2 regions of the Variovorax sp. VRV01 genome follow, and region 1 is predicted to be linked to the other one. Evidence: riboswitches for the same ligand, from Rfam matches in the RefSeq annotation. Region 1 holds a riboswitch; the other holds the start of a gene.

Evidence for each region. A riboswitch is a leader RNA that binds a small molecule or an ion and turns the genes downstream of it on or off. The one in region 1 is predicted to bind cobalamin.
Region 2: another riboswitch for cobalamin. It lies ahead of cobM (precorrin-4 C(11)-methyltransferase); the one in region 1 lies ahead of IB278_RS13860 (TonB-dependent receptor domain-containing protein).

What each region holds. Positions count from the first base shown of each region.
Region 1 covers NZ_JACVBS010000007.1:14,748-22,008, forward strand. The annotation lists gene IB278_RS13845 (sulfite exporter TauE/SafE family protein) at 1-481, opposite strand, end outside; gene IB278_RS13850 (cell division protein ZapA) at 764-1,105, opposite strand; gene IB278_RS13855 (DUF904 domain-containing protein) at 1,102-1,326, opposite strand; cobalamin riboswitch at 1,396-1,645, shown strand; gene IB278_RS13860 (TonB-dependent receptor domain-containing protein) at 1,744-3,684, shown strand; gene IB278_RS13865 (cobyrinate a,c-diamide synthase) at 3,669-5,078, shown strand; gene IB278_RS13870 (bifunctional adenosylcobinamide kinase/adenosylcobinamide-phosphate guanylyltransferase) at 5,068-5,643, shown strand; gene IB278_RS13875 (ABC transporter substrate-binding protein) at 5,640-6,509, shown strand; gene IB278_RS13880 (FecCD family ABC transporter permease) at 6,525-7,261, shown strand, end outside.
Region 2 covers NZ_JACVBS010000003.1:287,179-294,439, forward strand. The annotation lists gene IB278_RS07610 (lytic murein transglycosylase) at 1-1,262, opposite strand, end outside; gene IB278_RS07615 (LysR substrate-binding domain-containing protein) at 1,389-2,318, opposite strand; gene IB278_RS07620 (tartrate dehydrogenase) at 2,429-3,493, shown strand; gene IB278_RS07625 (Bug family tripartite tricarboxylate transporter substrate binding protein) at 3,534-4,532, shown strand; gene IB278_RS07630 (hypothetical protein) at 4,630-4,929, shown strand; cobalamin riboswitch at 4,933-5,196, shown strand; gene cobM (precorrin-4 C(11)-methyltransferase) at 5,353-6,198, shown strand; gene IB278_RS07640 (sirohydrochlorin chelatase) at 6,195-7,142, shown strand; gene IB278_RS07645 (precorrin-8X methylmutase) at 7,139-7,261, shown strand, end outside.

The DNA of each region.
Region 1 (7,261 bases):
CCAGGCCCGAGATGAAGCCGATGGCGCCGCCCGCCGACAGCTGCCCCGCGGTGCCCGGCATCTGGCGCGTGGGCTTGGGCTTGCGGTCGAGGAACATCTGCGTGGCCGAGAAGCCCACGAACAGCGCAAAGACGATGGCCAGCACCGTGCCCTTGAGCAGCGCGAACACGCCCAGGCTGCCCAGCAGGCTGCCGATGACGATGCCGGGCGCCAGGCGCCGCACGATGTCCCAGCGCACCGCGCCGCGCTTGTGGTGTGCGCGCACGCTGGACACCGAGGTGAAGATGATCGTGGCCATCGAGGTGGCGATCGCCATCTTCACCGCGAGATCGGAGGCCACCCCGCGGTGCCCCATGATGATCGTGATGAACGGCACCATGAGCATCCCGCCGCCGATGCCCAGCAGGCCCGCCAGGAAACCGGTGCCCAGGCCGAGTGCGGCCAGTTCGGCGATCAGGAGGGGGTCGAGCAGGGAAGTCACGCAGCGAAGCCTTGAAAAAAAGCAACGGCCCCGTGCAGCGCATGCAGGGGCCGTATGAACGGAAAAAGGTGTCTGCAAGTGGGCGCCGAACCCGCATCCTGAACCAGGGTTCAGGTGGGCGAGGGCAGCAAGACTTCGGGTTCATCTGACGCGAGATGATCACACCCGTCAAGCGATGTACCAAGCCCGGCTCCGGAGAGCATTGGAACAAGGAAATATTAAGCCCGACGCGCACCGCAGACAGTTCGGATTTTACGCCCCGGACGGGCCGGGTGCTTCCGCTCAGAGTAAATGGTCATCGCCCGCGAGGGCTTGATCGAGTTTCTGAATGAGCTGGGCGGCCTTGGCGTCGGCGTCCCCGCCATCTGCCGAGGGGGCCGAGGACGCCGCGGCCACGGGAAGCGGCGCGGCCGCGGCGGCCGCTTGCTGTGCCGCCAGGTCGAAAGCCAGGTTCAGCGAGGCGAGCACCGCGATGCGGTCGCGCGCCTTCACCTTGCCGGCATCGCGGATCTTGCACATGGCCGCGTCCACGCGCTCGACGGCTTCGCGCAGTTGCGCCTCGCCGCCGTCGGGGCAGCCGAGCAGATAGCTCTGGCCCATGATCTGAACTTCAATCTGCTTCATGCGGGGGAATCTTGGGAAGGGGGTTCAGCCGGCAGCCGCTCGAGCAATGCATCGAGGCGCGTGCGGGCCGCGGCCAGCCGCGACTTCAGCGCATCGCGCTCGCGCGTGAGCGCTTCGACCTGCTCCTGCAGCAGCGCATTGGTGCGCTGCACCTCTTCATGACGCACGAGCAGGCGGTCCACACGCTCGGCGATCTGGTCGATGGGGCTGGAGGCGGGCATGGTTGGCGATTGTAGTTTCCCGGCGAAGCACAGGCTGCGCAACTTTTGGCTTACTGTGCCGGCGCAGGCCCTAGAATCCTGCGCGTTGGTGCCTGCGGCGTGGTTCACGCGCCGCGGTTCAACGGGAAGCAGGAGTGAACGCCCTCCGGAAACGGAACAAGGCCGAAGCCGCCTGCGCTGCCCCCGCAACGGTCAAGCAGTCGACGCCGCAAGCGTCAACCTCATCCATCAAGCCACTGGGTGCCCTGAAACAGGCACCTGGGAAGGCGGTGGGGTCGCACTGCCAGCCCGGATACCGGCCAACGAGGCGGCTGCCGCATGCGCGATCGATTTTCGGTTCGGCGCGCAAGGCAGCCATTGCGTCCAAGCGCCGGCGGGGAAGCCGGCGACGGGCATAGACGTTCGTTCGCTCCATTCATGACTTCCTGTGGTTTTCTTTCCCTCGGCCGTTCGCCTGCGCGCCGCCGCCTTGCCTGCCTGCCGCTCGCGCTGGCCTCCGCCTTCGGCGGCATGGCGCTGCTTCAACTGCCGGCCGTCGCGCATGCCCAGCAGGATGCGCCGGCACTCGGCGAAACCGTGGTCACAGCCAACCGCACGCCGCAGCCGCTGTCGGACCTGGTGGGCGACGTGTCCGTGGTCGACCGCCAGACCATCGAGCGCAGCGGCGCGGTCGGCGTGGCCGACGTGCTGGCGCGCCTGCCGGGCATCGAGATCACGCGCAACGGCAGCGTGGGCAACACCACCAGCCTGTTCATCCGCGGCGCCGAGACGCGCTTCACGGCCGTCTACATCGACGGCGTGCGCGTCGATTCGCAATCGACCGGCGGTGCCGGCTGGGAAAGCATTCCGCTCTCGCAGATCGACCGCATCGAAGTGCTGCGCGGTCCGGCCGCCGCGGTGTACGGCTCCGATGCCGTGGGCGGCGTGATCCAGCTCTTCACGAAGCGCGGCGAAGAGGGCGTGGCGCCCTACGCGGGCATCGGCTTCGGAAGCCATGGCTTGCGCAAGGCGGAGGCGGGCGTGAGCGGGAAATCGGGTGCCTTCGACTACTCGCTGGGCGCGGCCCACGAGGAAAGCCGGGGCTTCAACGTGCTGCCGATGGACAAGCGCACGCCCTCGAAGGACGGCTTCACCAGCCCCGACCGCGACGGCTACCGCAGCAATGCCGGCAACCTGCGCCTGGGCTACCAGCTCACGCCGAACCAGCGGCTGGAAGCCACGCTGCTGTACAGCGACATGGAAGCCGGCTACGACCCGCCGGTGAGCTTCAGGACCAAGCCGCCGATCCTCTTCAGGAACGACATCTCGAACAACACGCTGCGCACGGCCGGGCTGTCGTGGTCGGCCAAGTGGAACGACATCTACAGCACGCGCGTGCAGGTGACCGATTCGCAGTCGGTCTACAAGACCCAGCCATCGTTCTACCGCACCGAGACGAACCTGCGCGGCTACCTGTTCCAGAACGAGTTCCGCTTCGGCCCGCACCTGGTGACGGCCACGCTCGAGCGCCGCGAAGACGCGCTCGAGAATGCACCCACCACCAGCAGCGGCCTGTTCTCGAGCAAGCGCTCGCAGGATGCGGTCTCGCTCGGCTATGGCTTCGTGCAGGGCGCGCATTCGCTCCAGCTGCATGTGCGCCATGACGACGACAGCGAATTCGGCGGCAAGGCCACCGGCAGCGCCGCCTATGGCTACGCGATCACGCCGCGGCTGCGCGCCACCGTCTCGGCCGGCACGGCGTTCCGCGCACCCACGCTGTACCAGCGCTTCAGCGAATACGGCGTGGCCAGCCTCAAGCCAGAGTCGAGCCGCAACGTGGAACTGGGCCTGCAGTACACCGACGGCGGCACGCATGCGGGCATCGTCGTCTACCAGAACCGCGTCGAGAACCTGATCGTGTTCGACGGCTCGGCCACCAACTGCCGCTCCAGCTTCGGCTGCTATGCCAGCACGGCGCGGGCCCGCTACCAGGGCGTGACGCTGTCGGGCGGCCACCGCATCGGCGACGTGACATTGCGCGCATCGCTCGACTTCCAGGACCCGCGCGACCTGGACACCGACCACCTGCTCGCACGCCGCGCGCGCCGCCACGGCACGCTCGGCGCCGACTGGCGCGTTGCCGGCTGGACGCTGGGCGCCGAGCTGCAATCGTCGAGCAAGCGCTTCGACGACGCCGCCAACACGCGCACGCTGGGCGGCTATACCGTGCTGAACCTGGTGGCCAGCACGCAGATCACGCGCGACATCGGCCTGGTGGCCCGCGTCGACAATGTGGGCGACAAGGACTACACGCTTGCACGCGGCTACGCCACCGGCGGCCGCAACGCTTACATCGGCCTGAAGTGGACACCGCAATAAGCCAGTACGACGCGAACAGCGAACCGGTCGCTGCGCACGCCTGCGCCGCCGTGCTGGTGGCGGCCCCGGCTTCGGGGCAGGGCAAGACCACGGTCGCGGCCGCCCTGGCGCGGCTGCATGCGCGCCAGGGCCGGCGCGTGCGGGTCTTCAAGTGCGGGCCCGACTTTCTCGACCCCTGCTGGCTGGCGCTTGCAAGCGGCGCGCCGGTGCATTCGCTCGACCTCTGGATGACCGGCGAGGCCGACTGCCGCCGGCGGCTGCATGCGGCGGCGGCCGAGGCCGACCTGCTGATCGTCGAAGGCGTCATGGGCCTGTTCGATGGCAGTCCCAGCGCGGCGGACCTGGCCGAGCGCTTCGGCCTGCCGGTGCTGGCCGTGATCGATGCACAGGCCATGGCCGGCACCTTCGGCGCGCTGGCCTACGGCCTGCAGAACTTCCGGCCCGCGCTGCCCTGGGCCGGCGTGCTGGCCAACCGCGTGGCCGGTGAACGCCATGCCGGCATGCTGAAGGGGGCCTTGCGCGAACCGGCGCAGTGGCTCGGCAGCCTGCCGCGCGGTGCCGGCTTCGAGCTGCCCGAGCGGCACCTGGGCCTGGTCGCCGCGCATGAACTCGGCGACGCGATGGCGCGGCTCGATGCGGCGGCCGACGCGATGGCCGCCACGCCTCTGGGCAAGCGGCCGCTTGCCGAATGGCCGCTGGTACGCTTCGAGGCTGCCCCGGCCGAGCCGCCGGCGCGCATCGATCCGCTGCTGCAGGGCCGCACCATCGCGGTCGCGCGCGACGCGGCCTTTGCCTTCATCTATCCGGCCAACCTCGACGTGCTGGCGGCGCTGGGCGCGCGGGTCGTGTTCTTCTCACCGCTCGCCGGCGATGCGCTGCCCGCATGCGATGCGCTCTGGCTGCCCGGCGGCTACCCCGAACTGCATGCCAAGGCGCTGTCCGCCAGCGATTCCCTGCGCGCGGCGCTGGCCGCGCATGTGGCCGCGGGCAGGCCGGTCTGGGCCGAGTGCGGCGGCATGATGTCGCTGTTCGAGCAACTGGAGACGGCCGATGGCGCATCGCACGCGCTCTGGGGCCTGCTGCCCGGCCGGGTGGCGATGCACAAGCGGCTCGCCGGCCTGGGTCCTCAGCAGCTCAAGCTTGGCGACCACACCGTGCGCGGCCACACCTTTCATTATTCGAGCTGCGAGACGCCGCTGGTGCCGGCGGCCTTCACCGGCAGGCCGGGCGCGGACGCCCGCGCCGGAGAGGCCTTCTATGTGCACGGCCCGGTGCGGGCGAGCTATTTTCATGCGTGGTTCGCGTCCAGCCCCGAAGCCACGGCCAGCCTGTTCGGCGCGATGCCGATCGAGCTCGAACGCGAAACCCCGGAGGCCGATGCGCATGCGCGTTGAACACGAATTCATCCTCGGTGGCCAGAAAAGCGGCAAGTCGCGCCGCGCCGAGCAGCGCGCCGCCGACTGGCTGGCCGAGGCGCCCGGAATGCGGCGCGCCGTGCTGATTGCCACCGCCCAGGCCCACGACGACGAGATGCAGGAGCGCATCGTGCGCCACCAGGCCGACCGCGCCCGCCGCGTGCCCGCCCTGCGGACCGTGGAAGAACCGGTCGAGCTGGCGCGCGCCATCGTCACCCAGAGCTCGCCCGAGACGCTGGTGGTGGTCGACTGCCTCACGCTCTGGCTCACCAACCTGCTGATGCCGCTGCGCTGCGAGACCGCGCAGCCGGTCACGCGCACGCCGGCGGCGCATGCCGCGATGCTGCTCGTGGCGCTACGCGAGGCGCGCGGACCGGTGGTGCTGGTGGGCAACGAGATCGGCCTGGGCGTGATTCCGCTCGGCCGCGAAACCCGCGCTTTCGTCGACGCGCTGGGCCGCATGAACCAGGACGTGGCGACCGCCTGCGATCGCGTCACGCTGATGGCGGCCGGCTTGCCGCTGACCCTGAAGGCACCTGCATGACCGCCCGCTGGATTCGATGCTTGTCCGCGGCCATTGGGCTTGGCCTCTTCGCGCTGGCCGCGCATGCCATCGAGGTGGTCGACGAGCGCGGCGTGGCGGTGAGCCTGCCGCAGCCGCCGCAGCGCATCGTCACGCTGCTGCCGTCGCTGACCGAAGGGGTCTGCGCACTCGGTGCCTGTTCCCGGCTGGTGGGCGTCGACAATTACTCCAACTCGCCGAGCGCGGTGCGCGCCTTGCCGCAGCTGGGCGGCGGGCTCGACCCGAACGTCGAGGCGATCGTGGCGCTGCGGCCCGATGCGGTGCTGCTCGCCAAGTCGTCGCGCGTGACGCAGCGGCTCGAGGCGCTGGGCCTCAAGGTGCTGGTGCTCGAACCCAAGAGCCATGCCGACGTGCGGCGCGTGCTCGACAAGCTCGACCAGGTGCTGGGCACCCATGAGGCGCCGAACATCTGGCGCGTGATCGATGCCAGCGTGTCGGCTGCGGCGCAATCGCTGCCGGCCCGTGCGAGGGGCCAGCGCGTCTACTTCGAGGTCAACAGCGCGCCCTATGCGGCCGGCGAATCGTCCTTCATCGGCGAGACGCTTGCGCGGCTGGGCATGAAGAACATCGTGCCGGCTTCGCTCGGGCCTTTTCCCAAGCTCAACCCCGAATATGTGGTGCGCGCCAATCCCGATCTCATCATGGTCAGCGTGCGCAGCGCGGCGGGCATGGAACAGCGCCCGGGCTGGAGCGGCATCCGCGCGGTGCGCGAAGGGCGCATCTGCCGCTTCGACGCCGCGCAGTCGGACGTGCTCGTGCGCCCCGGCCCGCGCATGGACGAGGCCGCACGGCTGATGGCGCGCTGCATCGCGGAGAAGGCCGGCTGAGCCCGGGTGGACTTCATGCACACACGCCATCAGCGCCGCGTCTGGCTCTTCGGCATCGCCTTGCTGGTGCTGGGCGGTGCGCTGGCGTTGCTCGGCCTGGGCATCGGCAGCACCGGCTTCGAAAGCCTGCTGGCGGCGTGGCGCGATCCGGTGGCGCTGCGCATCGTCTGGGACATCCGGCTGCCGCGCACGCTCGGCGCCTGGCTCGCGGGTGCGCTGCTCGGGCTCGCGGGCTCGGTGGCACAGGGCCTGTTCCGCAACCCGCTGGCCGACCCTTATCTGCTGGGCAGCGCCTCGGGCGCCTCGCTCGGCGTGGCGGTGGCGCTGCTGCTGTTCGGCGGCTCGGCCGCCAGCACGCAATGGGCGATGCGCCTGGGGCTCACGGGCGCGGCCTTCGTGGGGGCGGTGCTCGCGGTGATGCTCACGCTGGTGCTCGCGCGCGGCGTGCAGCAGACGCTGCGGCTGCTGCTCGCGGGCGTGATCGTCGGCGTGGTGCTCGGCGCCGCCAAGGACCTGATCACCATCGCCTCGGCCGACATCCTGCAGGCCATCCAGGGCTTCATCCTCGGCAGCACCGGCCTGGTCGGCTGGAGCGCCTGCGCGGTGATGGCCGCGGTCGGCGCGGTGTGCCTGCTGCTGGGCTGGGCGCTTGCGCCGGTGCTCGACGGCCTGGCGCTCGGCGAAGCGACGGCCCGCAGCCTCGGCTTGCCGCTGGGCGCGATGCGCGCCACGCTGGTGGTGGTGCTCGCACT
Region 2 (7,261 bases), on a different contig from region 1:
ACGCTGCGCTGGTAGCGGCGCAGCCCTTCGCGCGTGGCGGGGCCCATGACGCCGTCGGCCGCGCCGGTGGCAAAGCCGCGCTGGGTGAGCGCAGTCTGCAACTCGACCATCTGGCTGCGCGAGAGCGCCGACAGGCTTCTTGGCCATGGCGTCTGCACGTCGGGGCCGCCGCCAAGGCGCTGCGCGAGCAGGCCCACGGCGAGCGCGTAGTTGGTCGAGTTGTTGTAGCGCAGCACGGCGCGGAAGTTCGGCCCGACCAGGAAGGCCGGCCCCTGTGCGCCCGCGGGCAGCAGCACCGAGCCGTCGGCAAATTCCGGCAGCGGCTGGCCGTCCATCGTCGTGATTCCCTCGGCCGCCCACTGCGTGCTCGGCTGGCGTACGGCCATGTCGGCGCGGCCGTAGTCGAAGCCCGCCGGCAACTTGACCTCCACGCCCCACGGCATGCCGGCCTGCCAGCCCGAGCGAGAGAGAAAGTTGGCCGTCGAGGCCACCACGTCGGGCATGCTGCCCCAGATGTCGCGGCGTCCGTCGCCGTCTGCATCCACCGCGTAGGCCAGGAAGTTCGAGGGCAGGAACTGGGTCTGGCCCATGGCGCCCGCCCAGGAGCCGATCATGCGGCCGCGCGCGATGTCACCGCTGTCGAGGATCTTCAGCGCCGCGAGCAGTTCGCGGCGGGCCCAGTCTTCCCGCCGCCCCTCGAAGCCCAGCGTGGCCAGCGCGTCGATGACCGGCGTGCTGCCGTAGTTGCCGCCGTAGTTGCTTTCCATGCCCCAGATGGCGACGACGATGGTGCCCGGCACGCCGTAGCGCGCGGCCGCCGCATCGGCTTCGGCGCGAACCTGCAGCAGCTTGTCCTGGCCCGTGGCAATGCGCTGGGGCGAGACGGTGTTGTCGAGATAGTCCCAGGCCGTGCGCGTGAACTCGGGCTGGGCGCGGTCCAGCTCGATCACCCGCGGAAGAAACTGCACCTGGTCGAAGGCGCTTCGCAAGGTGGCCTCGCTGATGCCGGATGCGCGTGCGGTGGCGCGGAAGTCTGCGACCCATTTGGCAAAGCGCTGCTGCTCGAGCGCGGCAGTGTCCGTAGCTGCGGGCGTGGGCGTGGGCGCAGTTGCGGGCCGCTGACCCGCTGTGGTGCCCGGCGGCTGCGTTGCCGATCCGGGCGGTGCGGAAGCGCAGCCTGCGACAAGCGCCGCGATGGCTGCGGCCATGAGGGCGGGCCTGATGGTGGACTGCAGGAATGAGGTGCTGCTGGTTGGATGCATCCACGGATTCTCACCCGTGCTGCACGGCGGCAAGCCGTTCTCACGCGCCGACGCGCCCCTTTCCTACACCTGCGGTGGACGGGCTGGCAAGCATGGGTCTTTCGGCAGCGACCCTCCTCGGCTCGGCTATGCCTTGCCCGACGCCGCCTGCTGCGTGAAGGAGAGCGCCAGGAAATCGACGAAGGCCCGCACCCGCGCGGCCAGCTGGTGCCGCTGCGGGTACACGGCATAGATATCCGCATCGGGCGTGAAGTACTGCGGCAGCACCTGCACCAGGCGGCCGCTGCGCAGGTAGCGGTTGATGTCCCACTCGGCCCGCATCAGGATGCCGTGGCCTTCGAGCGCCCAGTTCACAGCGATCTCGCCGTCGTTGGTCGCCAGGTTGCCGCGCGTCCTGACGGACTCGGTGCGCGCATGGCGCCCTCTGCCGCTCGTCAGGCGCCAGACCCCATAGGCCTCCTCGCCCTGGCGGATGCCGATGCAGTTGTGCCTGGCCAGGTCGTTCGGCACCTTGGGCATGCCGCGCGCCGCCAGGTAGGCGGGCGATGCGCACAGCAGCCGGCGGTTCGACGCGATATGCCTTGCCACCACGCGGATGTCCGGCGGCGCGCCGAAGCGCACGCAGACATCGAACAGGTCCTCGCTCGGCGCCGGCGGATTGACCGACAGCTGCAGCTGCACTTCCACGGCCGGATGCTTGCGCACGAAGCGCGAGATCAGCGGCGCGACATGGCTGCGCCCGAAGCCCAGCGTGGCATTCACGCGCAGCAGGCCGCGCGGCGTGGCGCGCGACACGCCCAGCAGTTCCTCCATGCCGTCGATCTCGCCGAGGATGCGGCGCGCATGCTCCAGGTACAGCTCGCCCTCGGGCGTGAGGCTCATGCGGCGCGTCGAGCGGTTGACCAGCAGCACGCCGGCGCGCGATTCCATCAGCGCCAGGTGCTTGCTGACCGCGGGCGTGGTGATGCCCAGTTCCCGCGCAGCGGCGCTGAGGCTGCCGGCGCTGGCCAGGGTGGAGAAGAAGCCGAGATCGGCCGGAAGGATGGCGCTGCTCATCGCGGCTCCACTGTTGAATACAGGTTAACGATGGCTTCACTTTAGCGCCGATTCCGCGGGCTCCTGCTTCCTACAGTCGGAGCTCTTTCCAACCTCCCGCAGACATCGCCATGAAGACGTACAAGATCGCAACCATCCCCGGAGACGGCATCGGCAAGGAAGTCGTTCCCGCAGGCCAGAAAGTGCTCGAAGCGCTGGCTTCGGCCAGCAGCAGCTTCGGCTTTGAATTCGAGAACTTCGGCTGGGGCGGTGACTACTACCGCGCGCACGGCAAGATGATGCCGGACGACGGCCTCGACGCGCTGCGCGGCAAGGACGCGATCCTGTTCGGCTCGGCGGGCGATCCGCACATTCCCGACCACATCACGCTCTGGGGCCTGCGGCTGAAGATCTGTCAGGGCTTCGACCAGTACGCCAACGTGCGCCCGACGCGCATCCTGCCCGGCATCGATGGCCCCCTCAAGCGCTGCGGACCGGACGACCTGAACTGGGTGATCGTGCGCGAGAACTCCGAAGGCGAGTACGCGGGCGTCGGCGGCCGCGTGCACCAGGGCCATCCGATCGAAGCCGCCACCGACGTGTCGATGATGACCCGTGCCGGCGTCGAACGCATCATGCGCTTCGCCTTCAGGCTGGCGCAGTCGCGGCCCCGCAAGCTGCTCACGGTCATCACCAAGAGTAACGCCCAGCGCCACGCGATGGTGATGTGGGACGAGATCGCGCTGCAGATATCGAAGGAGTTTCCGGACGTCACCTGGGACAAGGAACTGGTCGATGCATCGACCGCGCGCATGATCAACCGGCCGGCCTCGCTCGACACCATCGTCGCGACCAACCTGCATGCCGACATCCTCAGCGACCTGGCCGCCGCGCTCGCGGGCAGCCTGGGCATCGCCCCCACCGGCAACATCGATCCCGAGCGGCGCTACCCGTCGATGTTCGAACCGATCCACGGCTCCGCCTTCGACATCATGGGCAAGGGCCTGGCCAATCCGGTCGGCACCTTCTGGTCGGTCGTGATGCTGCTGGAGCACCTGGGCGAGGCCGAGGCCGCGCGGCGCGTCATGCAGGCGATCGAAGCCGTGACGGCCGACCCCGCGCTGCACACGCGCGATCTCGGCGGCAGCGCCACCACGGCGCAGGTCACGCAGGCCGTGTGCGCGCGGCTCGCCTAAAGAAAACACACGGCGCAGACCGTCAGCCAGGAGACAAAACATGATGAAGCAACCATGCGCCACCAGGCGCCGCGCCCTCGCGGGAACCGTCCTGGCGACCCTCGGCCTTTGCATCGCGCCCTGGGCCACCGCGCAAGAGCCGTGGCCGGCCAAGCCGATCAGCCTGGTCGTGCCCTTCCCCTCCGGCGGCACCACCGACGTGCTGGCCCGCGCGCTGGCCGATGCGCTCTCCAAGGCCCTGGGCCAGCCCGTGATCGTGGAAAGCAAGCCCGGCGCCGGCGCCACGCTGGGCGCCGACTACGTCGCCAAGGCCAGGCCCGATGGCTACACGCTGCTGATGGGCGCGGTGCACCACACCATCGCGACCAGCGTCTACAAGAAGCTGCCCTACGACTTCCAGAAAGACTTTGCGCCCATCACCACGGTGGCGATGGTGCCCAATGTGCTGGTGGTCAACGCGTCGCTCACGCCGGCCAAGTCGGCCGCCGAACTGGTCGCGCTCGCCAAGTCGTCGCCGAAGGAGATGACCTACGGCTCCAACGGCAACGGCACGGCCCAGCACCTGATCGGCACCCAGTTCCAGGCCAGCACCGGCGTCAGGCTGCTGCACGTGCCATACAAGGGCAGCGGTCCGCTCACCACCGACCTGCTGGGCGGACAGGTGGACATGTCCTTCGACACCATCACGCCCGTGCTGCAGCACATCAAGGGCGGCAAGCTGCGCGCGCTGGCCGTCACCACCGCGAAGCGCTCCGCCGTGCTGCCCGACGTGCCGACGCTCGAAGAGGCCGGCCTGAAAGGCTTCGACATCGGCACCTGGTTCGGGGTGCTGGCACCGGCGGGCACGCCGAAGGACATCACCTCGAAGCTTCACGCCGAGATGGCCAGGATCATCAAGTCGCCGGAGTTCGCCGAGCGGATGCGCGCCATCGGCGCCGAGCCGATCGGCGACAGCTCCGCCGAGATGGCGGCGCGCATCCGCGAAGAGACGGTGAAGTTCGCGAGGCTGGTCAAGGAGGGCAAGGTCGCGGTCGAGTAGGGCCGGATTCACGACGATCTTGTTACTCCCCGCTGCGCCCGCCAATCCATAGAGTTGCCTTGCGGCGCCATCCACGGCGCGCCACAAGGAGCCGGCGATGAGCATCGAGAGCAGCAACGACAGCAGCAGGAAAACCCGCGTCGCGCAGGCGCTCGGCGTGTATCGGAGCATCGCTGCGTGCCATGAGCGCCTTGCACGCGGCGATGACGTCCACGCGCTCACCGCGGCGCTGATGCTGCCCTGCTACCAGGCCGGGTTCAGGCGCCTGGCGCGCGAGCTGGGCCCTGCGGAGCAGGACGAGCTGAGCGCCGCGCTGCGGCGGATGGAGCGCGCCGATGCGCCTTCCCTTCCCCGGCATGGGGCTCCTTCCGCCGTTCATCGAGCCCAGACCGCCTGATACACTTTGCGCGCGTTGTCAGGTGTCCTGGCGCCCCGTATCAACGGCGGGGTGGCCAGGGTGAAACGGGAAGTCGGTGCGCGGCGGTGGAGAGAACACCGCGCAATGCCGACGCTGCCCCCGCAACGGTAAACGAGTCAGAAGCAAGGCCCCGGGATTCGGTCCCGCGCCACTGTGCCGCGAACGGCATGGGAAGGTGGTCTTGCTGGAGAGCCGATGGCCTTCCGCTCGTGAGCCCGGAGACCGGCCTGACGACCAGCGCATGACCTTGCGGTGGGCGAGGATCGGCGGGCGGCGCATGGCGTCCGGCTCGATGCAGGTGTGCATCCGCCGGAACCGCATCCACTGACGCCCCTCCGATTTCTCCCGCTGCCCGGTCCTACCGACCATCTATCGCGCGGCGGGCGCGGAGGAATCATCATGATGAACGAGCGAGCCATCGCTCCAGGCAGTGCGCCGGCGCCGGGAACCGTGTGGTTCGTCGGTGCGGGCCCGGGCGATCCGGAACTCATCACCGTCAAGGGCCGCGGCCTCGTCGAGCGCGCCGGGGCGATCCTGTTCGCGGGCTCGCTGGTGAGCGAAGCCGCGATGCGCTGGGCGCATCCGGACTGCGCCATTGCCGACAGCAAGGACATGACGCTCGAGCAGATGTCGGCCTGGCTGATCGCGCAGGCCGCGCGCTGCGAGACCGTGGTGCGCCTGCAGACCGGCGACCCGGGCCTGTACGGCGCGCTGATCGAACTGGTGCAGCCGCTGGATGCGGCGGGCGTGCCGATCGGGGTGGTGCCGGGCGTGTCCTCCGCCATGGCATCGGCGGCCGCGGCGGTGGAAAGCCTCACGCTGCCCGAGGTCACGCAGACCGTGATCTTCACGCGCGTCGAAGGCCGCACGCCGATGCCCGAGGGCGAGTCGCTCGAGGCGCTGGCCGCGCACCACAGCACGCTGTGCATCTTCCTGAGCATCACGCTGCTGGGCAAGGTCACGGCCGCACTCGCGGCCGCCGGCTGGTCGCCCGATGCGCCCGTGGTGGTGGTCCACAAGGCGAGCTGGCCCGGCGAAGAGAAGATCGTGCGCGGCACGGTGGCGACTATCCAGGCGCTGTGCCGCGAGGCCCGCATCGCGACCCAGTCGATGATCATCGCCAGCCCCACGCTGGGCGCGCGGCAGTGGACCACGCTCGCCAAATCCAAGCTCTACGACGCGAGCTTCACGCACCGCTTCAGGCGCGCGAGCGTTCCCGCCGAAACCCTGCGCCAGGAACTTCCATGAACTCAGAAACCATTCTGCTGGTGGGCCACGGCTCGCGCGAAAAATCCGGCAACGACGAGATCGAGGCCTTCGCCGCGCAATGGCGCGAGCGGCAGCCGGGCTGGCGCATCGAGGTCTGCTTCATCGAGTTCTCCGAGATCACGATGAGCGAGGGCCTGCGCCGCGCCGCCGAGAGCGCGCGGCGCGTGATCGTGGTGCCGCTCATCCTCAATGCCGCGGGCCACGTGAAGATGGACATCCCGCAGGCCATCGACGGCGCCCGGCTCAAGTACCCGATGGTGCAGTTCCTCTATGCGCCGCACCTCACGGCCTGCGACCCGATCCTGGCGATCCTGCGGCGCCGCCTCAAGGACGCGATGCAGGCGCTCGACATGCCCGACCCGACCACCACCGGCGTGGTGATCCTGGGCCGGGGTTCGTCGGACCGCCAGGCCAACGGCGACATGGCCAAGATGGCGCGCTGGCTGATGGAGGAGACCGACCACGAGCTGGTCGACCTTGCCTTCACGGGCATCACCTACCCGCGTCTGGAGCGGGCCGTGCAGCGCCAGAGCCTGCTGGGCATGAAGCAGGTGGTGGTGCTGCCGTACTACCTGTTCAACGGCACGCTGGTCGAACGGATCGCGCGCCAAGTCGAACACCTGAAGGCGCAATACCCGACGATCCGTTTTGTCTCCACGCGCTACTTCGGCTTCGAGCCCGAGATCTTTGCGCTGCTGGAGCAGCGCGTGGATGACCTGCGGCGCGGCGCACCGGCCGCGCTCATGCCCTGCGACGGCTGCAAGTTCCGCGACTTCGCGGTGGAACACGGGCTGGGCGGCCATCACCATGGCGATGCGGGCGCGCACGGCCATGACCATGGTCACGATCACCATCACGACCACGATCACGACCACGCGCATGGCCACGCCCATGCGCACGATCCGGTGCCGGTGCTGCGATGAAGCCGGCGTCTTCCACGGCGGCCAACGTCGTCACCGAGCAGCTCACCGCGGCGGGCCGTGCCATCGAGCACGATTCCTTCGCGGTGATCGACCGCGAGGTGGCATCGCATGCCTACACC